One region of the Gilliamella sp. LMG 34361 genome, then DNA from elsewhere that is predicted to be linked to it. Evidence: riboswitches for the same ligand, from Rfam matches in the RefSeq annotation. Region 1 holds a riboswitch; each other region holds the start of a gene.
What was found. Region 1 has a riboswitch for thiamine pyrophosphate ahead of AC5LXI_RS10505 (thiaminase II/PqqC family protein). Riboswitches for the same ligand answer to the same signal wherever they lie in the genome.
Positions count from the first base shown of each region.

Region 1 (3,205 bases):
GTAAAATGACGATATCATTTAAAGAACAACAACAAAGGATCAATTTTGTTAAACAATTTTTTGCTGATAAATTAGCCAATAACCTATCACTGATTGAGGTTCAAGCACCACTTTTAAGTCAAATTGGCGATGGCGTTCAAGATAATTTATCTGGCACTGAAAAGGCCGTTCAAGTTAATATTAAGAGTATTGCTAATGCAAAATTTGAAGTGGTGCATTCATTAGCAAAATGGAAACGCAAAATCTTGAGCCAACATAATTTTCCGATTGGTGAAGGTATTTATACCAATATGAAGGCACTACGCCCTGATGAAGATAAACTCTCTCCTATTCACTCTGTTTATGTCGATCAATGGGATTGGGAAAAAGTAATCAGTCCTGAAGATCGCAATTTAGCTTATTTAAAGCAAACTGTTGAGAAGATTTATAGCGCGATCAAAATAACCGAAAAAGCAGTTTCAGAAAAATATCATCTTTCTTGTTTTTTACCTGAAACAATCACTTTTATGGATAGTGAGCAGTTGTTAAAACGTTATCCACATTTATCACCAAAAGAGCGGGAAAATGCAATTACGAAGGAATTAGGCGCCGTATTTTTAATTGGTATTGGTGGTGAATTATCAAATAATGAAAAACATGATGTGCGTGCTCCGGATTATGATGATTGGAGCAGCGATAATGAAATGGGTTCGAAAGGTTTAAATGGTGATATTTTAGTATGGAATCCAGTGTTAAATAGTGGTTTTGAAATCTCATCAATGGGTATTCGTGTCGATCCAGAAACGTTAAAACGCCAATTAAAATTAACCAATAATGAAGATCGCTTACAATATGCTTGGCACAAAGCGTTAGCCAATGGTGATTTTTTGCAGACAATTGGAGGGGGAATTGGGCAATCTCGATTGATAATGCTGCTTTTACAACAACAGCATATTGGCCAAGTCCAAGCTAGTGTTTGGGATGATACAACTAAACAAAATTATCAACAACTTTTGTAATTCATATACAGCATACTTTACTTCAACCGGTAAAGTATGCTTTTAGTAACTTTTATCTAATCCCATTTGCCAAAAACCAGCCACAAGTTGAGTTGCTTATTTAAATATTTGAGCTAATTGTTCAAATCGGCTGGTATCTATACTTAATAAGCGTTCATTAATCCATGCAATTTCAGTTTGCATTGCTTGTTGAAATTTTTTACTAGCATACATATTGATCCAAGTGTGATAAGAGGTATTTTCGGCATCAAACCAATGCTAAAACCAATTGGCGCTCATACCATAACCAATTAAACAAGGCACTAAGACAATATGTAAATCTAATAAATCACCTTTTAATCCATCATCAATCACGTATCTTATATATTCCCTATTAGCTTTGGCTTCTTTTAATGTACTCAATTCATGTTCAGTAATTTGCCATTTTTTGCAATATTCAATATGTAAATCAAGTTCAATTTCGACAATGGTCTTTAAACTCTTTAATGATTGTCGTATTTGAATCAGATCATGACTTTGATATACAGAAAGCCCCCAAGCTCAAGAAAAGTTAATTAAAAAAAGATAATCTTGTTTTAGATAGTGTTGGAAGCAAGCTAAATCTAATGTTCACTCTCCTAATTGTTAAATAAAATCATGCTGAATATAGCAATCACTCTTACAAGATTTAATAAGTGCGTTAAACGATAGTATATGGACTCCCTTCTAAACAAATTAATATCAAGGAGTAACAGACTTGCAGAAAAAATGTGTTGTAAACTTCCTTCGTCGGTGTTAACTGAATCAGGTTCAACGGGTTTAATCTCAGCCTAGGGCACACCAGTTTAACAATTATTTAATAGATGAAATAGATAAGAAGGAACTTATTATTTAATCCTTCTTTTTAATTATTAACTATTCAGTTTTTTGTTCAATTTTTGACTCCTGATTTTCTGTAGATGATGGTGCAGAAGTTTGAACTTTTTCACTCTCAGTTTGAGTTGAGACTGGAGCTGGGGCTGAATCTGAAGCAGGAGCTTGACTCGAAGCCGGAACGTTACTTAAATTGGGTTCATTACTATCTTTTGGCGTTGTAGAGTTTGGCGCGATTGATGACTCGGCCGGTGTTTTTGGTTCCTCTTTAGTTACTTCATTGGAACTATGTCGGGCCCGAATATAGACAATGTTTTGTTGACCGCGATCACATGATCCAACAATTTTACCTTCTAGGTTCTGTTCATTTTGGTCTGATGGAACTAGTTTTAATTGGAAACTGTCTTCATTAACACCGTTATTTTTGATTTTTTCGGCGATATTTGCCCTGATTTCATCACAATTTGATGCAGATGCAACCACAGGAAGGCCCAACAATAAAACTAACGCTAACTTTTTCATACTCTTTCCTTAATGTCATTTAAGATTAATGCATTATAGAATGATTAATTAAACTGTCTATATCGTTTTAAGCAACGCATAAATATATGTTATCAATAGATTTAAAAAAGTTCGCTTAATAACAATTAGTTGAATTTTACCTTAATTACGATCTTGTTGTTCAATTGATTTTAATTTATCTAAAACCCATGACCGAATATCGGACAATTCTGCTTCAGATAATCGATTAACAAAATCTCTTTTTTCGTGGAGATGTTTGCGATCTTCTTCTGTCAAAACCACACCTTTTAAATTTAATAATACCTCTTTACGGTACATAGAATAGATAAAATCTTTTATCAATTCATCAGAAAGATTAATGTCAGCCATTTTGATTTCCTTATTTTATTGAGCTTATCTAATTAATGCCATCATTTGTAATTTCAAAGATAAATCCAGACCAAAAAGTAGACCGACTTTAACTATAATCTAATCGCTATTAGATAACAATGGTTGAACCAGACAAAAAACCGATAAGTTAGCGATTAATATAATTACTGAAGTTTAAATTATTCACTTTATTATTTGATAAGTATTTAACAAACCTGTTGATAACTAAATAACGATATGATTATTAATGTTTTAATATCATGGTTAAATTTTAACCACCAAAATTTTACTCTTATATTAGCTAAAGTAATCAAGTCCATTTGATAATATTTGATTAAATAATAAAAGATAAAAAAAGCAGCATAACATTTGCAATATGCTGCATAAATAACACAAAGAATCGAAAACAAGAAAAAACTTATAAAGCAGTGAAGAAAGCGATTAAACCAAATAATACGCCTGGA
Region 1 is NZ_OZ474903.1:2,219,533-2,222,737, forward strand. It holds gene asnA (aspartate--ammonia ligase) at 6-998, shown strand; partial or broken gene AC5LXI_RS10505 (thiaminase II/PqqC family protein) at 1,257-1,595, opposite strand; TPP riboswitch at 1,742-1,830, opposite strand; gene AC5LXI_RS10510 (DUF1161 domain-containing protein) at 1,893-2,372, opposite strand; gene AC5LXI_RS10515 (hypothetical protein) at 2,514-2,741, opposite strand; gene AC5LXI_RS10520 (SemiSWEET family transporter) at 3,160-3,205, opposite strand, start outside.

Region 2 (3,205 bases), 1.1 Mb from region 1:
AACCGATCTCGAATAGCAGAAATGGCATCTGCTTTTAATAATGGATGTCCGCCTTTGGCAATCATTACCGTATCAAGCACAATATTGGTAATAGGATTATTGTTTAATAAGTGGGCTACTGAAGTAACAATCTCTTTATTCATCAGCATGCCAATTTTCACGCTATCGATATCAATATCTTGATAAAGGGTATTAAATTGTGCTTCGACAAATTCAGGCGGAACGGCGTGTACGCCATTAACGCCTTGGGTACTTTGCGCGGTTAAAGCGGTAATTACTGACATGCCATAAGCGCCAAGTGCCGAAAATGCTTTTAGATCCGCTTGAATACCGGCGCCACCACTAGGATCACTACCGGCTATGGTTAATGCAACTGTTGTCATACTCCTATTTCCTCTTTTGCTTGTCTTATTTTTTTAATTAGTTCAGATGTAGCCTTAGCAATATCGGCTTGCCCACAAATTGCGGAAACTACCGCAATACCTTCAATACCCGTTTGAATCACTTCGGTTAAATTATTTACTCCTATGCCACCAATAGCTACTGCTGGGCACTGTTTGGTGTTAACCAGTGCTGTCAATTGGTCAATACCCGTTGCTGTTGCGGCATCTTTTTTGGTGGTGGTTGGAAAGATTGGGCCAATGCCCAGATAATCGACCAATTGCCAAGGAACACTCTCCAGTTGTACTAGATTGGAAACCGAAAGTCCTAACCACTTATCATTACCAATTAAGAGGCGGGTCACTTCGACCGGTAGATCACTTTGTCCAACATGAACACCATCGGCATCAATAGCTAAAGCAATATCTACATGATCATTAATCAATAGTGGCACTGAGGTATTATTTAATACCTCTTTTAACGCTAGGGCAGCGTGATACCAATTTTTACCTGAATAGTCTTGTTCTGAGCGTAATTGCACCGCGGTAACACCATTTTCGACGGCAATTTTTGTAGTATTAACCATACCGTTTATGCCACCACAAAGTAGCGGATCAAGCACTAAGTAAAGGGTCAAATCCAGTTGCTTTTTCATCAAATATCCTTATTGGTGATTTTGCTTAAATAGTGAAAGTTGGTCAATAATTGATATGGCAAAAGTGCCTAGTCCTTGTCGCTTGTTAGCGAGTTCACCCGCTTTTTTCATCATAAAGCAGGCTGCGGCGGTAACAGCTAGATGATCTTTAGATGTGGCGATAAACGCTGCCACCATTGCAGATAATGAACAACCAGTGCCGGTTACACTTGTTAGCGCGATATCGCCACCGGTAATACTATAAACTTGCTTGCCATCTGTAACATAATCGACTTTACCCGTTATAGCGACAATAGTTTGATATTTTTCGGCTAATTGTGTTGCTGCATTTAATGCAAAATCACTAGAATCAAGCCCATCCGGCCCTTTAGATGATGATTGTAGGCCACTTAATGCTAAAATTTCGGAAGCATTTGCGCGAATGACAGTTGGTTTAAAGGATAATAGTTGTTTAGCAATGTCGGTGCGATATCTCAAAGCGGAGCCAACAGCGACCGGATCAAGTACCCAAGGGGTTTGCGTTTGATTAGCTTTTGCAGCAGCTAGTAACATACTTTTGGCGCTATGGCTGTCAATCGTACCAATATTAATCAGCAAACCACTAGCAATGACAACAAAGTCCTCAACTTCCTGCTCTGCAACTACCATCGCTGGCGAAGCGCCAATTGCTAGTAGAACATTAGCCGTAAAATTTTGCACCACATCATTAGTAATACAATGGATTAACGGGCGTTGATTTTTAACTTGCTCAATAAAGGCAATGGCATCATGGCTTGGAAATGATTTAATGGCCGACATATTCTTTCCTTATCTAATTAATTAAAGTAAGGGAAGAATGTGTCAAAATGGGTAATTAAGACTAAGACTTCCCTACGTTGGTATGATCCAAATCAGGTTCAACGGGTAAAATCTCAGTTTTTTGCAATAAACACCCCGAGTCCAAGAACGAATTTGTATAAAACTGTTTTATTATGTACCGAGTTTAAAAATTAAACAAGTTATTGTAATAATCTTTCGATATCGCTAATGGCTCGTCTATCAGGTAAGAAAATGATTAAATGATCGCCATCTTCAATCATCAAATCGGTATTTACAATAATCACATCTTCACCACGAACCACCGCACCAATAGTTGCGCCTGAAGGTAATTTTAGACTGTTGATATTTTTACCAACTAATTTTGAATTTTCCGCCTCACCATGGGCTACCACTTCGACAATTTCCGACTCGCCTTGGCGCAGTGAGACAACTTTAACCACACCATTTTGCCTTACATGACTGAGTAACTCTGAAATAGTGGCGTGTTGTGGTGAAATAGCAATATCAATTACGCTATCGTTAATTAGCTCTAAATAAGCTTGTCGTTGAATAAGTACGATGACTTTTTTCGCGCCCATTCTTTTGGCAAGCATTGACGACATAATATTGGCTTCATCATCACTGGTGACAGCCACGAACAGATCGGTGAGTTCCACTTGCTCTTGCGACAATAACTCTTGGTCTGATGATTCACCATGTAATACGGTAGTATTAACTAACTGCTCGGCAATTAATTCTGCTTTTTCGGCATTACGTTCAATCAATTTAACTTGATAATCGTTTTCTAATCGTTTAGCTAAAGCAACAGCAATGCCGCCACCCCCGCTAATAATGATGCGCTTATAAGGTTTTTCTAACCGTTGTAGCTCACTGGTGACCGCTTTAATGTTGAGAGGTGGAGTAATAAAATAGACCATATCCCCTGCTTCAATCAAAGTTGAGCCAATTGGGCGAATAAATCGATTTTTACGATAAATTGCAACAACACGCGCTTCAACGTGCGGTAAGTGCTCTTTTAGTTCAGATAGTTCACTCCCAACTAATGCACCACCATAATAAGCGGTTACCGCAACTAAACAGACACGATTATCATAAAACGAAGCAAACTGTAGTGCGCCTGGATATTGTACTAATTGACTAATATGATTGGTGATTAAATTTTCAGGGGCGATGATATGGTCAATGTTAATGCAATCTTTGTTAAAAAATGGGTATTTTTCATCGTTATATTCTGGTGCACGGATTCGGGCAACTTTTTGTGGGATGTTAAACATTACATGACCGATCTGACAAGCCATCATATTTACTTCATCAGAATTGGTAACGGCAACTAACATATCGGCTGATTCA
Region 2 is NZ_OZ474903.1:1,130,414-1,133,618, forward strand. It holds gene thiD (bifunctional hydroxymethylpyrimidine kinase/phosphomethylpyrimidine kinase) at 1-383, opposite strand, end outside; gene thiE (thiamine phosphate synthase) at 380-1,036, opposite strand; gene thiM (hydroxyethylthiazole kinase) at 1,046-1,834, opposite strand; TPP riboswitch at 1,887-1,982, opposite strand; gene trkA (Trk system potassium transporter TrkA) at 2,035-3,205, opposite strand, start outside.
Region 2: linked by a shared signal. The riboswitch ahead of thiM (hydroxyethylthiazole kinase) and the one ahead of AC5LXI_RS10505 (thiaminase II/PqqC family protein) in region 1 are both predicted to bind thiamine pyrophosphate.

Region 3 (3,205 bases), 850 kb from region 1:
ATCCTGTCACTACCACCAAGGCAGGCAAAATAAAGGTCATCGGCATCATTTTTATTAATAATCGTTTACCTTTAAAATCAATTAAGGATAGCGCTTTAGCCATTAAAATGGCTGATAAAAGTGAGAGTATTGTCGATAATATAGCTTGATAAAAGGTGATCCAAACAATATGCAGAACGTAGCTATCAAGATAGATCGTAACATTTCCTGATTGTAAGGCAAATCGCCAAATAGCGATAAGTGCCGAGCTTAATACAATGAGTATTAAGCTGGCAGCACTGATTCCTGGTAAAAACGATTTGAATTTTAACATTGGCGATACTGGCCTATTTGCTGATTGCCGTTTGCCATTCACGAATCCATGCTTTTTGATGTTTTTCGATCTCTTCTGGCTTAAATTCTAACGATTTGTTTACTGAATTGATTTGCGCAAAAGCATTAGGTAAATCAGTTTTGATAATTGGATACATTACGTTTTTTTCAGCAAATTGACGTTGCACTTCTGGTGTGAGTAAGTAACGTAAGAATTGGTGAGCTAGGTCAATTTCTTGGCTGTATTTGATGATGCCAGCCACTTCAACTTGGCGATAGTGACCTTCATCAAAAATAGCTGCTTCGTAATGGTGATTGTTTTCATTAATAATATGCGCCACAGGTGAAGTGCTGTAGCTAAGCACAAAATCGGCCTCACCCTTTAAGAACATACCATAAGCTTCGCTCCAACCTTTAGTGACAGTCACAGTGTTTTTAGCAATTTGTTGCCAAGCATCTGCTGCTTTGTCACCATACACTTTTTTCATCCAAAATAGTAAACCAAGTCCTGGTGTGCTGGTTCTTGGATCTTGATAGATGATTTTCCAATCGGCTTGATTATCTACCAGTTCATGTAATGAGTGCGGAGGATTTTTGACTTTGTCTTTGTTGTAGATAAAGGCAAAATAACCAAAATCATAAGGCATAAAACTATCGTCCCACCAGTTGGTATTGAGGTTGTCTGGTTTAGCGATTTGATGTGGAATAAGGATATTTGCTTGTTTTGCTTGTTCTAATAAGTTGTTATCTAGTCCTAAAATAACATCAGCATTAGTTTTGTCACCTTCAAGACGAATACGGTTTAAAACTGATACGCCATCACCTAATGTGACAACTTCAAGCTGGCAGTTACACTGCGCTTCAAACCCTTTTTTAATAGCTTCTCCAGGCCCCCATTGTGACATAAATGAGTTATAGCTATATACCGTTAAGGTGGGTAGTTCGGCGCTAACTAATTGGCTAAATAGTGAAAAAGAAATAATAATAGATAGTAAAAGGTTTTTACGAAACATTTTGCCTCCAAAGTTATAAGTAAAAGACAAAAGGTTTGAGCAGATATATTAACTCAAATCCCTCCGCTGGCATTATCCAGTTCAGGTTCGACGAGTTATGTCAGTCTGACACTCTCAGCCCTTTAGGGCACCCCGTTGAGAACAATAGGTAGTTTAGAGTGGGCGAGTAGAATTGTAAACAGTCGATCTGTTGATAGCGAGATAATTGTGCGATGTAGATATCAGCCGATCAGTGACAATTGTTGCGTTTGTCGGTATGATATGCCCCATTTATTTCTTATCGATTAGGTATAGTGTGAATATTCAACAATTATTAACGCAACGTGTTTCACAAGCAATGATTATGGCCGGTGCCGATAAAAACTGTGACGCTTTAATCAAGCAATCAGCTAAGGTTCAATTTGGTGACTACCAAGCTAATGGCATCATGTCTACCGCTAAAAAATTGGCTATGCCGCCACGAGCATTAGCTGAAAAGGTTTTGCAACATCTGGATATTGATGACATTGCCGATAAAGTGGAAATTGCTGGCCCCGGTTTTATCAATATCTTTTTAAAAGATAGTTGGATTGCCGAACAGAACGAAGTGGCGTTAAGTAACGATAAATTGAATATCACTTTACCCGCCAAACCACAAACTATTGTGGTTGATTATTCTGCGCCGAACGTTGCAAAAGAGATGCACGTTGGCCATTTACGCTCTACCATCATTGGAGATGCGAGTGTACGAGTATTAAGCTTCCTTGGTCATAATGTTGTTCGAGCTAACCATGTTGGCGATTGGGGTACTCAATTTGGAATGTTAATTGCTTATCTTGAAAAAATGCAAAATGAACATGCCAACGATATGGAACTGTCAGATTTAGAATCGTTCTATCGTGCCGCTAAAAAACATTACGATGAAGATGAAGTCTTTGCCGAAAAAGCCCGTAATTATGTGGTTAAACTTCAAGGTGGTGATGAGTATTGCCGCGATATGTGGCGAAAATTAGTTGATATAACCATGACACAAAATATTGCCACCTATAAACGCCTTAATGTGACATTATCGCTTGAAGATACTATGGGTGAAAGCATTTATAACAGCATGCTACCAGGAATTGTTGCCGATCTAAAACAGAAAAAGTTAGCTGTTGAGAGTGACGGTGCAATTGTGGTGTTTTTGGATGAGTATAAAAATAAAGAAGGCGAACCTATGGGCGTTATCATCCAAAAACGTGATGGCGGCTATCTCTATGCAACAACTGATATTGCCTGTGTCAAATATCGTTACGAGACCTTACATGCTGAGCGTATTTTATATTATACCGATTCACGCCAACACCAACATTTAGAACAAGTTTGGGCGATTGTCCATAAAGCGAAATATGTGCCAGAATCATTAAAGCTTGAGCACCATATGTTTGGTATGATGTTAGGTAAAGATGGTAAACCATTTAAGACACGTTCAGGCGATACGGTAAAATTAAATGATCTGCTGGATGAAGCAACAGAGCGTGCAGAGGCGTTAATTAAAAGTAAGAATCCTGATCTTTCAGCTCAAGAATTGGCGCAAGTGGTTGATGCAGTGGCAATTGGCGCTGTGAAATATGCCGATTTATCCAAAAATCGTACTACCGATTATGTTTTTGATTGGGATAATATGTTGTCATTTGAGGGCAATACGGCGCCTTATTTGCAATATGCCTATACTCGCGTGCTTTCTGTATTTAGAAAGTCAAATATTAGTGAAGATAGCTTAAGTGGTAATATCTATCTCGAAACGGATAAAGAACGAGCATTAGCGATACGATTAATTCAATTTGATGAAACGATTTCAAACGTTGCCGCTGAAGGGACGCCACATATACTTTGTGCATATTTGTATGATATTGCGACCT
Region 3 is NZ_OZ474903.1:1,372,193-1,375,397, reverse strand. It holds gene thiP (thiamine/thiamine pyrophosphate ABC transporter permease) at 1-355, opposite strand, end outside; gene thiB (thiamine ABC transporter substrate binding subunit) at 327-1,325, opposite strand; TPP riboswitch at 1,366-1,470, opposite strand; gene argS (arginine--tRNA ligase) at 1,621-3,205, shown strand, end outside.
Region 3: linked by a shared signal. The riboswitch ahead of thiB (thiamine ABC transporter substrate binding subunit) and the one ahead of AC5LXI_RS10505 (thiaminase II/PqqC family protein) in region 1 are both predicted to bind thiamine pyrophosphate.